DNA from 2 places in the Collinsella sp. AM20-15AC genome. Region 1 is predicted to be linked to the other one. Evidence: riboswitches for the same ligand, from Rfam matches in the RefSeq annotation. Region 1 holds a riboswitch; the other holds the start of a gene.
What was found. Region 1 has a riboswitch for thiamine pyrophosphate ahead of thiC (phosphomethylpyrimidine synthase ThiC). Riboswitches for the same ligand answer to the same signal wherever they lie in the genome.
Positions count from the first base shown of each region.

Region 2: it holds a riboswitch for thiamine pyrophosphate, as region 1 does, so the genes downstream of both, thiM (hydroxyethylthiazole kinase) here and thiC (phosphomethylpyrimidine synthase ThiC) in region 1, are expected to answer to the same signal.

Region 1 is NZ_QRJA01000018.1:14,484-21,846, reverse strand. Features, by position in the region: gene DW233_RS07005 (TIGR02452 family protein) at 97-1,230, shown strand; gene DW233_RS07000 (SGNH/GDSL hydrolase family protein) at 1,306-1,965, shown strand; gene DW233_RS06995 (pentapeptide repeat-containing protein) at 2,045-2,656, shown strand; gene thiD (bifunctional hydroxymethylpyrimidine kinase/phosphomethylpyrimidine kinase) at 2,803-3,633, opposite strand; gene thiC (phosphomethylpyrimidine synthase ThiC) at 3,812-5,146, opposite strand; TPP riboswitch at 5,138-5,254, opposite strand; gene DW233_RS06980 (hypothetical protein) at 5,317-5,838, shown strand; gene DW233_RS06975 (YaaA family protein) at 5,879-6,688, opposite strand; gene DW233_RS06970 (aminopeptidase) at 6,792-7,363, opposite strand, start outside.
Region 2 is NZ_QRJA01000008.1:8,428-15,790, forward strand. Features, by position in the region: gene DW233_RS03885 (EAL domain-containing protein) at 1-555, opposite strand, end outside; gene DW233_RS03890 (patatin family protein) at 880-1,749, shown strand; gene DW233_RS03895 (thiamine phosphate synthase) at 1,925-2,620, opposite strand; gene DW233_RS03900 (thiamine-binding protein) at 2,617-2,958, opposite strand; gene thiM (hydroxyethylthiazole kinase) at 2,962-3,801, opposite strand; TPP riboswitch at 3,853-3,963, opposite strand; gene DW233_RS03910 (HAD-IIB family hydrolase) at 4,127-5,035, shown strand; gene DW233_RS03915 (LysR family transcriptional regulator) at 5,046-5,942, shown strand; gene DW233_RS03920 (5-methyltetrahydropteroyltriglutamate--homocysteine S-methyltransferase) at 6,098-7,231, shown strand; gene DW233_RS03925 (uracil-xanthine permease family protein) at 7,354-7,363, shown strand, end outside.

The DNA of each region.
Region 1 (7,363 bases):
TGAAAGGCGGTCTTTCGGGGCCGTCTTTTTTGTACGCGGCGGGGTATCATGGATGGGAAAAGCCGATAGCGGCAGCGACAGGAAAGGTGGCCACGTATGGCAGACGTCGACAACAGGAACCGTAACCGCAGGTCCAACCGAGCGGGTCAGCCCAATCCCAAGCGCGAGGCCCGTGCCAAGGCCGCCGAGCGTCACGTGGCAACTGTGTCCGAAGCGTGCGCCAAGGATATCGAGCGTTCGCTTGCCGGTGTTCGCGAGTTTGACGGTATGCCTGCCGGCTTTGTCGCGGCGATAAAGGCCAAGGTTCAGAGTGCTGTGGCCGCCGAAGAGCAGGTCGCCGAGGACGTCGAGAACGCGGAGACTGCCGAGGTCGAGGCGGCGCCCGAGACCGAGGCGGCGCCCGAGCCCGTCGAGGAGCCTGCCGAGGAAATCGCCGAAGCTGAGTCCGCGCCTGCTGAGGAGCCCGCTCCGGTCCTGCCCGAGGTCACTGTGCTTGATGCCTCCGCCACGCAGGCAATCCTCGATAACGGTCGCGGCTATGCGCAGTTCTGCGACATGGCCGTGCTCGCCTTTGCCTCGTTTACCAATCCGGGCGGTGGATATATTCAGGGTTATCTGGGCCAGGAGGCCACGCTGTGCGCCGATTCGTATCTGTACAACGTTCTCGATAAGCAGCGTAAGTGGTACGGCGAGAACCGTCGCCGCAACATCAACTGCGAGCTCTATCGTAACCGCGCCCTGGTGGTGCCTGCGGTGCGCTTCGACCGCAACCACGTGCATGCATACGCCGACGTGATCGTGGCCGCCGCGCCCAACGTTAGGCGCGCCCGCCAGGAGTATCGCGTGAGCGACGATGCTCTGCTGGATGCCCTGCGCGACCGCATTCGCTTTGTCCTTGCCATCTGCGATGAGCTTGGTCGCGAGAAGCTCGTGCTGGGCGCTTGGGGCTGCGACAACAACGGCTTTGATGCCGAGGCCGTGGCCGAGCTCTTCCGCAAGGAGCTCGCGTCGGGCGACTTCAAGGTCAAGCAGGTCTTCTTTGCCGTGCCCTCTACGCGCTGGGACGAGGACTTCGCCAAGTTCGAGCACGTGCTGGCAAACTTCCCCGAGCGCAACGAGGAGTCCTATGCTCAGGTTGCCGCCCGCACCGCAGCCGCCCGTGCCGCCGAGCAGGCTCAGGCCGCTGCCGAGGATGACGAGGATGACGACGACTGGCGCAAGTACCTGTAAACGGTGCGCGTGATGCGATATACCGAGCCGACGGGGGCTGCTCCCGTCGGCTTTTTATTGAGTGGGGAGCTTACGATGAAAAACGTTCTATGCTTTGGTGACAGCAACACCTATGGTTACGATCCGGCGGGCATGCGCGACGGTACCGCGGTGCGCTATGCGCAGGATGTGCGCTGGTGTGGCGTGGTCCAACGTGACTTAGGCGAGGGCTGGCATGTAATTGAAGAAGGCCTCAACGGCCGCACGACGGTACGCGACGACATGTGCCATCTGGACACTAACCTCAACGGCATTCGCGCGCTTCCGATGCTGCTCGAGGCTCATAAGCCGCTGGACGCCATTGTGATCATGCTGGGCACCAACGACTGTAAGACGGTCTTTAACGTGACAGCTTCCGATATCGCCCGTGGCGCCATGGAGCTGATTCGCGCCGTCCGCGCGTTTCCGTGGACCGACGCTGCGCCTTGCCCGCGCATCCTGTTGATGGCTCCTATCAAGATCAAGCCGCAGATCGCCGATGTATATATGACCGATTTTGACGAGCGTTCCGTCGAGGCATCTGAACATTTTGGCGAGTACTATGCGCACGTGGCCGAGCAGTTTGGCTGCGACTTTTTGAATGCCGCCGAGTTTGCCGAGCCGGGCGATATCGACTATCTGCATATGATGCCCGAAAGCCACGAGAGCTTGGGACATGCCGTGGCAGCCAAGCTCCAAGAGATGCTCGGTGAGTAGCGCGACCCCAAGCCACCGCAAAGGGGACAGGCACCTTTGTGGTGGTTTTGCCCGGGTAAACGAACGGATTGGCTGCCATATGGGCATGGACGAGCTCATCGACCTCTTTGCCGAGGGCGATGAGCTCGTCTCCAATACCGCTTTTGAGGATTTGGATCTTGCCTGCGACGTGGCGAACGGCGCGACCTTCGATGGCGTCGTGTTCCGATCTTGCGAGTTCGATAGCGTTGACTGGAGCGGCTCGACGTTTCGCGACGTGGTGTTTCGCGGTTGCCGCTTTATCCGCTGCAACATGGAAGGTTGCTGGCTCAACCGCTGCGACTTCGTTGACTGCTCGGCGCCGGGGCTCAACTTGCTCAGGGCGCGTCTGTCGAGCGTGTCGTTTACATCGTGCGATTTGAGCTATGCGAACCTTTCGGAGGGAAGCATTGGCCCCATGGCTGCGCGTGACACGCGTTTGACCGAGGCCGCACTCCAGGGGGCAAAGCTGGGGCAATTGCGCTTGGACGGCTGCGACCTGACGCGAATCGATGTGTTCAAGACGCCGCTTTCCGGCGTGGATGTATCGTGTTGTACGTTCGCGGCTCCTGTCGTCTCGGGCGACTACCATGAGCTGCGTGGCCTGACGGTTAATGCCGAGCAGGCGTTGGCACTCTCGGGCCTGCTCGGCATCCAGCTCGCCGACGAATAGGCGCTCTGGTCCTTTGCTCGACCGCTATCTAAAATCAAACCGTCGCAACATTTAATGATTTTTCGCGTTTGCACGATTTTCATCGAATGTTGCGACGGTTTTTGGTGCAAGGTAGCCTGTCTTTTTTTTGGCAGGTTGCTGGCTATTTAGTACTGCCACATGTGGTTGACGGGGCCGGAACCTTTGCCCATGTCAAAGCCGGCGGCGAGAGCGCCGGTTAGGTAGGCCTTGCCGGCGTTGACGGCGTCGGCGAGATCCATGCCCTGTGCCAGCGCGCAGGCGATGGCGGACGAGAGCGTGCAGCCGGTGCCATGCGTGTTGCCGGTCTCGATGCGCTTGTGGCGGAACCATGTGGTGAGCGGATCGCCCAGGTGGTTGCCCTCGTCATCGAGTGGCGCAGGCTCTGCTAGCACATCGTTGGCCTCGTTGACAAAATGCCCGCCCTTAACGAGGGACGCGCAGTCAAAGCGGCGGGTGAGGAGCATGGCGGCGTTTTGCTGCGTGCGCTCGGAATCGACTTCGTAATTGAGCAGCGCCATGGCCTCGGGAATATTGGGCGTGATGACCGTTGCCAACGGGAACAGGCGGCGGGTGAGTGCCTCGGAGGCATCCTCGGCAATCAAGCGCGCGCCCGAGGTGGCGACCATAACGGGGTCGACGACCACGTTCGTTGCGTTCCAGGCGCTCAGGCGGTCGGCGATGACTTCGATAATCTCGACAGAGGAGACCATGCCGATCTTGACGGCGCTCGGGCGGATATCGTCAAAGACGGCATCAATTTGCGCAGCGACGATATCAGGGGAGATATTCTGCACGGCGGTGACGCCCAGTGTGTTTTGCGCCGTGATGGCAGTGATTGCCGCCTCGGCATACAGGCGGTGCGCCGTGATGGTCTTGATGTCTGCCTGAATGCCGGCGCCGCCGCTGGAATCGGATCCTGCGATGGATAGAACGGCTGGTACCTTACTGCGATCCATGTTCGCTCCCTTGTCCGGTCGGATTCAAATGGGTCTTTTACCCCGCATTATAAAGATGCCCGGGCCGACTCTATGCCGAACCCGGGCGGGCGATGCAATCTTTACGCAAATGTAAGCAAATGTTCACACGTCAACAATTGACGAGTACCTTGTTGCCGATTGTGGCTCCGGTGACGCGTTAATCCTCCATGCCGAGGTCGATCGTCGTGCCCTCGAACACCTTGTTGACGGTACGGACGGCGCACATCTTGCCACACATGGTGCAGGTGCCCTCGGTGGCGGCGGGGGATTCCTCGTAGCGCTTCTTACCGGTGACCGGGTCGAGAGCACACTCCCACATGGCATCCCAGTCGAGCTTGCGGCGTGCCTGGCCCATCTTGTCGTCCATGTCGCGGGCGTGCGGCACCTTCTTGGCGATATCGGCGGCATGTGCGGCGATCTTGGTGGCCATGAGGCCATCGAGCACGTCCTGGGCGTTGGGCAGGCACAGGTGCTCGGCCGGCGTCACGTAGCACAGGAAGTCGGCGCCGGAGCTGGCGGAGATGGCGCCACCGATGGCGGCGGTGATGTGGTCGTAGCCCACGCCGATATCGGTCACCAGCGGCCCGAGCACATAGAACGGGGCGTTGTGGCACAGGCGCTTCTGCAGTTTCATATTGGCGGCGATCTCGTCGAGGGCCATGTGACCCGGACCCTCGACCATGACCTGGACGCCGGCTGCCCAGGCGCGCTTGCACAGCTTGCCCAGCTCGATCATCTCGGCAGTCTCGGTAGCATCGTTGGAGTCGTAGAGACAGCCCGGGCGGCAGGAGTCGCCGAGCGAGATCGTCACATCGTACTCGTGGCAGATCTCGAGCACCTCGTCGTAAAACTCGTAGAAGGGGTTCTCGTTGCCGGTGACCTCCATCCAGCCAAACAGCAGCGAGCCGCCGCGGCTGACGATGTTCATCAGGCGGCCGGTCTCCTTAAAGGTCTTGATGACCGATTTGTTGATGCCGCAGTGGATGGTCATAAAGTCCACGCCGTCCTCGGCGTGTGCGCGCACGACCTCGAGCAGGTCGTCCTTGGTGAGCTTGACCAGCGGCTTTTCCATATAGCCGATGGCGTCGTACATGGGCACCGTGCCCACCATGAGCGGCGTCTCGTCGATGAGCTGCTGGCGGAACTGGCGCGTCTTGCCCGAGTTGGAGAGGTCCATGATGGCGTCGGCGCCAAAGTCCTCGGCGATCTTGACCTTCTTCCATTCCTCGGCGGCATCGGCCTTGTCGCCCGAGATGCCCAGATTGACGTTGACCTTGGTGGAAAGGCCCTCGCCGACACCAAAGGCGCGCATGCCCTTTTTGATATGCACAATGTTGGCGGGAATGGCGATGCGGCCGTCGGCAACACGCTCGCGAATGTACTCGGGGTCGCGATGCTCGCGCTCGGCGACCTCTTTCATCTGCGGCGTGATCTGCCCGGCGCGGGCGAAGTCGATTTGCGTGACGAGCTTGGGCTCGGTCTGTGTGCTCATTGGCACGGCTCCCTTCGTTGGCATTACCCATATCAGGTTTGCGGGTCAGGGCGGGCGCGCCCAATCTCAGCCTGCCGTCTTGTCCTGCAAGCTCCCCGTTATGTCATGGGCTCAAGTATAGCCTGAATGGGTACGATTGGGCCAACGAGCATGCCCGTGGGGAGGCGAACATGGAAGACAAGCATCTATATCGAGAGACGCAATGGGATGTATCGGCCGAGGAAAGCCGTGTGCACCATGGCCTTGTCGCGATTGGTTTTGCGGTGCTTGCCGTGCTGGTGATTGCCTTTTGTATCTGGACGTTTGGTGGTCGCGGCGGCGCTGCATGGGAGTTCGAGGCCGATGATAGCCTACCGATTATGACGGTGAGGAGTACTGGCGGTAATGCCAATACGCTCGCCGTTCCGGGCGATTATTGGTATCCGCGCGACGAGTTTGTGCAATTGCAGCTGAGTGGCGGATCCATTCCTGGTGAAGAGATCGAGCGCGTGACCTTCGATGCGTCGCTTAAGACGCTGTCGGTCGAGCTCAAAGATCAAGGGGATGTGCCCACGACGATGGATATCGCGCTGACGGAATGGCGTCTGGAGCCTCCGACGGGTGTTGCGGTGTCCGAGGTTGAGCACGTCAAGATTGTCTATCAGGACGGTTCGACATACGTGATTGCAAAGGCCGACGGTCTAGCGGAATAGGTGTCGAGCCTAGGCAGCACATTCAAAAGTAGCGGTGGTCCTACAAGGCCTGTTCGTTCAGGAAGACCAAAGTGTTTTTATTTGAAAGCTCGGGAAAGTGACGATAACCAACGTCGAACGCGGTGAGCCCGCTTACATCCTCGAGCTTGTTTTCTGCCATCCAGCGCACCATGGAGCCGCGCGCCTTTTTGCTGGCGGTCGAGCGCTGGATGGGCTTGCCGTTGCGGATGCCTTCGCCAAAGAGGCATGTGACGACCGTGGCGTCGCCCGCGAGGTGGGGCAGAACGGCTTTGGCATACTCTACGCTGGCGAGGTTGATGATCGTAGCGTTGGAGCCCGCCGGAGCGATGGCCCGTGCGAGCTTGTCGCCCCAAAACGCGTAGAGGTCTCGGACATCGTCGACGGCGAGCTTCGCGCCCATCTCCAGCCGATACGGTTCAACGGCATGAAAGGGGCGTACGCATCCGTAAAGGCCCGAGAGGATCCATAGATGGTCTTGAAGCCATGCGAGCTGTGCGGCATCCATGACCTCGGGCGCCATGCTCTGGTATTGAATGCCGTGGTAGGACATGACGGCGGGGGAGAGGTGACGGGCGAGTTCGGGATTGTCGAGATCGCCGTATTTCAGGATGAGCTCGAACTCATGCAGGGTGTTGAGGCAAGGCCCCAGCAGTTTGTCACTCACGTTCCATAGCGACTGCAGGCCGTCGCTGCCTTCATTTCGTTCGATATCTAGCAGTGCGCGGTGGAGGCGAGCCGTCTCGTGCGCAAAAGGTGGAATGCCCAGGACTTCAAAAGCATCTTGGGCCGTGCGCATCTGCTTGGCGGGCGAAATGATGACCTGCAGCATGGACTCTCCTCTGCCAAAAAGGAAGTTGCGGTGGAATACGGTCTGTTTTGGCCGTTTATGGGCCAGTTTAGTCCGTATTTCACCGCAACGGATGAAGGGTCGGTTAGGCGCGCTCGATGAAGGCCTTGTAGCCGCGATAGGCCTCGTAGATGTCGGCCTTGTTGGCGACCTCCCACAGGGCGTGCATGGACAGGACGGCAACGCCGGAGTCGATGACGTTCATGCCATACTCGGCCATGATGTAGGCGATGGTGCCGCCGCCACCCGCGTTGACGCGGCCGAGCTCGCAGGTCTGGAAGTCCACGCCTGCCTCGTCCATGATGTCGCGGATGAGAGCGACGTACTCGGCGTCGGCGTCGTTGGAGCCGCCCTTGCCACGGCTGCCCGTGTATTTGTTAAAGCACAGGCCGCGACCCATAAAGGCGGCGTTCTTGGTCTCGAACTTGCCGGCGTAGCCCGGGTCAAAGCCGGCGGACACGTCAGAGGAGAGCATGCGGCTGCGGGCGAGTGCACGGCGCAGGGCCAGCGGGCTATCCTCGCCGGCGAGCGTCATGATCTCGGCGACGGTGTTCTCGAAGAAGCGACTCGTCATGCCGGTGGCACCCACGGAACCGATCTCCTCCTTGTCGACGATGAGTGTGATACTCGTGCGCTCCACGTTGGCGACGTTGATCT
Region 2 (7,363 bases), on a different contig from region 1:
GATATTGCGTCGATCAAGGTGCACGGCATGACGTAGCTTGTAGTCGTACATGCGATGGTCGGCATCGTTCGTCAAGCGATTGGGGGCTTCGCCCAGGGCGGGGTCGGCGTGTGCCACTCCGTAGCTAAACGAGTGAGGCATCTCGGCATCGTTGTTTTTGAGCAGGACCGTTCGGCAGCGTTCCAGACGTTCGGCGAGGTCGTCCTCGGTTGCAATCGTAGACAGGATGGCAAACTCGTCGCCTCCCAGACGAAACGCCGCTTCGTCCACCTCCATATACAGCTTGAGATAGAGGCTTACCTGCAAAATATAGCGGTTGCCCTCGTCATGGCCAAAGACGTCGTTGCAGTGCTTGAGATTGTCGATATCGATGTACGCCATGGTAACGGGGGTGTCCTGCTCCCAGAGCTCCTCGAGGGAACGGGCAAAGCCGCCGCGGTTGCCAAGCCCGGTAAGCTGGTCGGTAAAGGCGGTCCTGACCAGATCCTCCTGACGCTTGAGAAGGTCGCGGACGGTCTTTTCGAGCGTTTCAGTGTAATTGCTGGGGGTATCCATGCTGTAGGCGGCTTTCTGGGGTCGGGGCGGATTGCGTCGGGCGAGCTCGTTGTGCACACGCGTTGTTGCTCAACGCCTCGCGTGTTTCCAAGCCCCCGCCTTGCCGCGTCGTTGGGTTTATTTGTCGGCTGACGTTCGTTGCTGATAACTACTGAGTAGTATAAACAACTGTTTTGGTTTGTATATGGGTGTCCATGCGGTGGATGGCTATTATTCGCCAAGCGGTGGCGCTACGACGCAATGTTCGATGAAAATGCGACTGAGGCGATATGTGTTGGCGGCTATACTTGTCCCGGTTTAAAACGCAGGAACGGAGATGGTCGCATGGCACAGCCAGATACGACGCCCACGGTGGGGCTTGCGCTCGAGGGAGGCGGCTACCGCGGTATGTATACGGCGGGCGTGCTCGACGTATGGATGGAGCACGGCTTGACCTGCGACCATATGGTGGGCGTCTCGGCGGGCGCGGCGTTTGGCTACAACTTTAAATCGCGCCAAATCGGCCGTGCCATTCGCTACAACAAGGCCTATTGCGCTGACAAGCGCTATGCGAGCGTGACGAGCTGGCTGCGAACCGGCGACATGTTCAATGCCGAGTTTGCCTATCACGAGGTGCCCATCGAGCGCGATCCCATCGACCTTAAGGCTTATCGTGCCTGCCCCATGCGGTTCACCTGCGCGTGCACCGATATCGAGACGGGCAAGGCCGTCTACCATGACTTGCCCTATGGCGACGAGCGCGATATCGAGTGGATCCGGGCGTCATCGGCGATTCCCGTGGCAACGCGTCCTGTCGCCATTGAGGGGCATAAGTATCTGGACGGCGGCGTTGCCGATTCCATTCCCAGCGCCTGGCTGTTTGCGCAGGGCTATGACCGCAACGTGGTGGTGCTGACGCAGCCGGCGGGCTTTGTAAAGCAGCCCAATAGCGTGATGCCCATGCTGCGTCGCGTGTATCGTCACTATCCGGAATTTGTTGCGGCGCTTGAGCATCGGCACGAGGTCTACAACGCCACGCTCGATGACCTAGCGCGTCGCGAGGTCGCTGGCGAGGTCTTTGTGGTGCGGCCGAGCGAATCGGTAAAGGTGCCGTCGCTGTGTCGCGAACCGGATGAGCTCGAGCGCATCTATCAGATCGGCCGCCACGATGCGCAAGCGACGTTGCCCGCGCTGGAAGCGTATCTGGCAGAGTAGGGCAAACTGCCGCGCGCTCAGCGGAAGGCGCATCCCGGAATTTACGTTCAGAATGGGATGCGGTTTCCCAATGGAGCTGCAAACGGAAAGCGCATCCCGGAATGGACGTCCAAACTGGGATGCGCTTTTTCGCTATTGAAGATGTGAGGCTGCGGAGCAACTGCTCGGCATAGGCCTATGCCTGCTGCCAGGTATCGACGAGCTCCTTGGCCGCGGCGCAGGGGTCGTCGGCACTGCATACGGCGCTCACCACAAAGAAGCCGTCGACGCCGGTGGCCTTGAGCTGCGGCAAGTCGGCTTTCTTGACGCCGCCGCCCACCACGATGGGCACGGGGCTTGCCGCGTGGAGGGCGGCCAGGTCCTCAAAACTCTTGGTGATAATGGAGCCATCTGCCGCGCGTCCGCAATCGCGCTTGGTCTCGGTCTCGTGGAGCGGGCCGATGCCCAGGTAGTCGACCAGGCTCATGTCGGCGGTTTTGACGTACTCGAGCATCTCTTCGCAACGGGCCGAAAGGCCCACGATGGCATCGGGGCCCAGAAGCTTGCGGCAGACCTCGACGGGAATATCGCTTTGGCCCACATGCACGCCGTCGACAGCGATGCCCTGCTCGCGCGCGGCGAGTACGCAGTCAAGGCGGTCGTCGATCAGCAGAGCGACCTGACCGGTCTTGCCAGCCTGAGCGATAGCCTGCGCGGCATCGCCCGTCAGCGCGATGATCTCGCGGGCGCTTGCCACCTTGGAGCGCACCTGGATGCAGGTAAAGCCTGCGTCGAGCGCCTGGGCCACCACATCGCCCACGGGACGTCCCAGCGTGTTTTCGGGGCCGAGAACCAGATAGGCCGAGATATCAAGGTTGTCGCGGATGCTCATCGTGCTTCCTCCTGCTTTTTGATCTGCGCTTCCATGCGCTCGAGCTTGCCGGTCATGGTGTCGGTAAATCCGGGTCGAATATCGGCTTTGAGCACGACTTCGGTGCGGATGCCCTTGCTCGCCAGAACAAAGGTTGCATCGCGCACGACCTGCATGACCTCGTCCCAGTCGCCCTCGATCTCGGTGAACATCGAGGTGGTGCGGTTGGGAAGGCCGCTCTCGCGAATGACGCGCACGACCTCAGCGACCTCGGCGGACAGTTCATCGCCGGTGCCGCACGGGGCGATGGCCACGGCGACGAGTGTGTTCATGCCGGCGTTGGTTGCGGGCTCGGACATGGCTTATGCCTCCTCGAGCTCGAGTCGGTTATCGGCGATGTCCTGGGCGGTCGCGCGGTAGAGCTCGTCGATAAAGGCGACCTTAAAGCTTGCCGGGGCATCGGCGACAGCGGCGGCACGCGTGCCTGCGACGTTGTAGACGGCGGTGCCGCAGACTGCCGCCGTAAACGGATCGGTAGCACAGGCGTACACGGCCAGCACGCCGCCCTGCGAGCAGCCACAACCGGTGATTTTTGACATGAGCGGGCTGCCGCCGTGGGATTTGGCCACGGTCGTGCCCTCGGTGATTAGGTCGACTTCGCCCGAGACCACTACGGCGCCGCCGGTGTAGCGGGCGAGCGCCACGGCGGCATCGCGGGCGGCGTCGACCGTGTCGGTGGTATCGACACCGCGCACGCGGCTCAGGTCGGCCGCCTCGCCCTCAAGACCCCACAGGCCGGCGAGCGCGATAATCTCGGAGGCGTTGCCGCGCACGATGGCTGGCTTGTACTGCTTGAGTTCGCTTACCAGTTGGGTGCGCAGGCTGCCGATGCCCAGGCCCACTGGATCGAGCACCCAGGGCTTGCCGGCGTCGTGTGCTGCCTTGGCCACGCGGGGGATCGTCTGCTCGTAGATGGGGAAGAGCGTTCCCATGTTCAGATAAATGGCGCCGCCGCCGGCAACAAGTGCCTCGCCCTCGTCGGGAAGATAGACCATAGCGGCCGAACCGCCCACGGCGAGCTGCGCGTTGGCGACAAAGTCAATCGTCACCGTATTGGTGATGGAGCCTGCCATCGGGTTGGTGGCGCGAATCTCCTCCACGGCCTTGACCACTTGTTGCTTAAGCTGTTCCGAATCGATCACTGCACATGCCTCCTTGGCACAGAAAAGGGGCGCTGTGCATAGACAGCGCCCCTGTAAAGGCGGCATGCTCCCTACGCCAGCATTAACTGACAGGTTCAAAGGATTGGGCCCTATGCCCTCTCAGCCTTGTGGTTTGCACCGCCGGCACTCCCGCATCGAATCTGTTGTTCCCTATACTAGCGCACCTGCCAATATGGGACAGGTTTATTTTGGCAGGTGGCAACAGGGGCGCTGCATTTTCCCAGATAAAACCTGCCAAGATAAACCTGTCCCTTATTGGCAGGTCGTTACAATAGACGGGATAAAGAATGACCGAGGGGACCTTATGATCAAACTTGTGCTGACCGATATGGACGATACGCTGATTCCTGCTGGACACGATGGCGCCAGCGACTGCGCCATCGAGGGCATTCATGCCATGCAGGCGGCGGGCCTGCATTTTGGCCCGGTTTCGGGTCGCCAGCCGTCCGCGATGAGCTGGATGTTCCGCAATCGCTCCGAGTGCTTCTCGACCGGTGCGTTTTGCAACGGCCAGGTGATGTTTGTCGATGGCGAGGCGGTTGCCTCGCGCGCAACTGATAACGATGCCCTTATGCGCCTGGCCGACTACCTGGAGCAAGAGACCGACGATACCTATTTGAAGGTCTACCGTCTGGGTGATGACTTTTGGGACAACGACGCCTATTGCGTGACAAGCGATCCCGAGCGTGTGCGTCACGCCATGGAGTCAGGCGGCAACGCGTGGCTCAAGGGCGAAGAGGCTCCCTGTCGCCCTGTCGTTGACGATGCCCCGGTATACAAGGCGAATATCTGGAGTGCCCGTTCGCGCGAGGAGCTCGCCGAGCTGCGCGAGCGTGTTGCCGCCGAGGTGCCGGAGCTCTCGCTCGTGTTTCCCAACAACCGCGTGCGCCTGTTCGACGTTCTTCCGACCGGCTGGGACAAGGGCTGTGCTGCGCTGGAGCTGGCGCGCGCTTTGGGCCTGACGCCCGACGAGGTGGCCGTATTCGGCGATTCCGATAACGATTTGCCCATGATCGATGCCGTTCCCAATTCCGTTGCAGTCGCCAATGCTAACGAGGCCGTCACGGCTGCCGCGCGCTGGCATATCGGCGCTGCGGCAGATGATGCGGTTGCCGGGGCTCTGCATCAGATTGCCGCCTGCGCCGCGACGGGGGAGATGCCGTCGTTTATGCGTCAGATGGACGTGACGGGTTTCGACGTCACGAACGTCTAGGGAGAAAGCCATGAAGCTCCAGCAGCTCAGATATGTCGTCAAAGTTGCCGAATGCGGCAGCATCACCGAGGCCTCGCGCCGGCTCTTTGTGTCGCAGCCTTCGATTACCGCGTCAATTCGCGATCTCGAAAACGAGATGGGTGTACACATCTTTGAGCGCACCAACAAGGGCGTCATTGTGTCCGAGGAAGGCGAGACCTTCTTGGGCTACGCGCGCCAGGTGCTCGACCAGGCCGACCTGCTCGAGGGCAAGTACAAAGGCACGTCCGAGCAGGTGCCGCACTTTAGTGTGAGCTGCCAGCATTATTCCTTTGCCGTTAATGCATTTGTCGATGTGATCCGCGAGTTCGATGCCGCGCGCTACGACTTTACCCTGCGCGAGGAACAGACCCACGAGATTATCGAGGACGTCGCGCATATGAAAAGCGAGCTCGGCATCCTGTATCTGTCGGAGCACAATCGCGAGGTCATCGAGCGCATGCTGGCGGCCAACGAGCTCGTATTCGAAGGACTCTTCTGCGCTACGCCGCATGTCTTTGTGTGCTCCGACCATCCGCTGGCGGGTCGCTCGAGTGTGACGCTCGAGGACTTGGAAGACTACCCGTTCCTGTCCTATGAGCAGGGCAGCTACAACTCGTTTTACTATTCCGAGGAGCTGACCTCGACCTTTGAGCGCCGCAAGAATATCCGCGTGCGCGACCGTGCGACGCTGTTCAACCTAGCTATGGGCCTTAACGGCTACACGGTTTGTTCGGGCGTGATCAGCCATGAACTTAACGGCCCCGGCATTATCTCCATTCCGCTCGATGTAGACGAGTACATGGAGATCGGCATCATCACGCGCAAGAACACGACACTTACGCGCTACGGGCAGGCCTATATCGAAGCGATTCGTCAGCACATCTAGACTGCTGCGTTCTGCACGGGTCAAATCTCTTTATGGCAGTCCTAGCTGATATAGGAAACATCTATATCAAACTGTTATAAACATATATTTTACGATGGCCATATGAGCGCTCATACTCTGTCCCAGTAAAGCAACCAATGCAAAGGGAGATATCCATGAGCACTTCGATTCAACCGAACGCGCCGTTTCGCGCCGATATCGTCGGCAGCTTTCTTCGTCCGCAGGCTGTAAAGGACGCCCGTGCCGCCTATGTCGCGGGTAAACTCGACGCTTCCGGCCTTAAGGCCGTCGAGGACGAGGCCATCCGCGACTTAGTGGCCAAGCAAAAGGCCGCCGGCCTGCAGGTCATCACCGATGGCGAGTTTCGCCGCAGCTACTGGCACCTCGATTTTATGTGGGGGCTGAACGGCGTCGAGCGTCGCACCTCGCGTACGGGCTATATGTTCCACGATGAGGAGACTACCGCCGACACCGCCGTGGTAACCGGTTCCATTAGCGGCGAGAATCATCCGTTCGTCGAGCACTTTAAATTTGTCAAGGCGCTCGAGGGGGAGGGCCAGGTCGCACGGCAAACCATTCCGGCGCCGATCCAGACGTTCTCTGAGGTCACGCTCGATCGCTGCGATGGCCAGCAGGAGAGCCTGCGCGCCGTCTACAAGACCGACGAAGAGCTCGCCGATGCCATCGCCGCAGTATATCGCACCGTGATTGCCGACCTGTATGCCGCAGGCTGCCGCAACATTCAATTTGATGACTGCACCTGGGGCATCTATTGCGATACCGACTTTGTGTCCAAGACCGGCATGAGTCCGGTTGACCTGCAAAAGGTGAGCGAGCTGGGCGTGGCGCTCAACAATGCTGCCATCGCGGGCAAGCCCGACGATTTGGTCATCAACACGCATGTATGCCGCGGCAACTACCACTCCACCTACGCTTTTGAAGGCGGCTACGATCCCATCGCTCCATATCTGTTTGCGCATGAGGACGTCGACGCTTTCTATCTGGAGTTCGACACGCCGCGCGCCGGTGGTTTTGAGCCGCTCAAGTACGTTGCCCCGGGCAAGAAGGTCGTGCTGGGCTTGGTAACCACCAAGGCGGCAGAGCTCGAGAACGAGGATGTTATCGTCGAGCGCATCCGCGAAGCCGCAAAGTACGTGCCGCTCGAGAACCTGTACCTGTCGCCCCAGTGTGGCTTTGCCAGCTGCGAGATTGGCAACAAGCTGACTGAGGACGAACAGTGGGCAAAGATCGCGCTGGTCAAGCGCATTGCCGAGCGCGTTTGGAAATAGCGCTAGCGTTTGCAGGTGGCGGCGCGTGCGAGACGTGGCGTATCGCGTACAATGGTTCGGATCGTATCGTTCGGGCAGGTTATCCGATATGCCTGATCGCCCTTCCATTCGAAAGGACTTCCATGTCCCAGT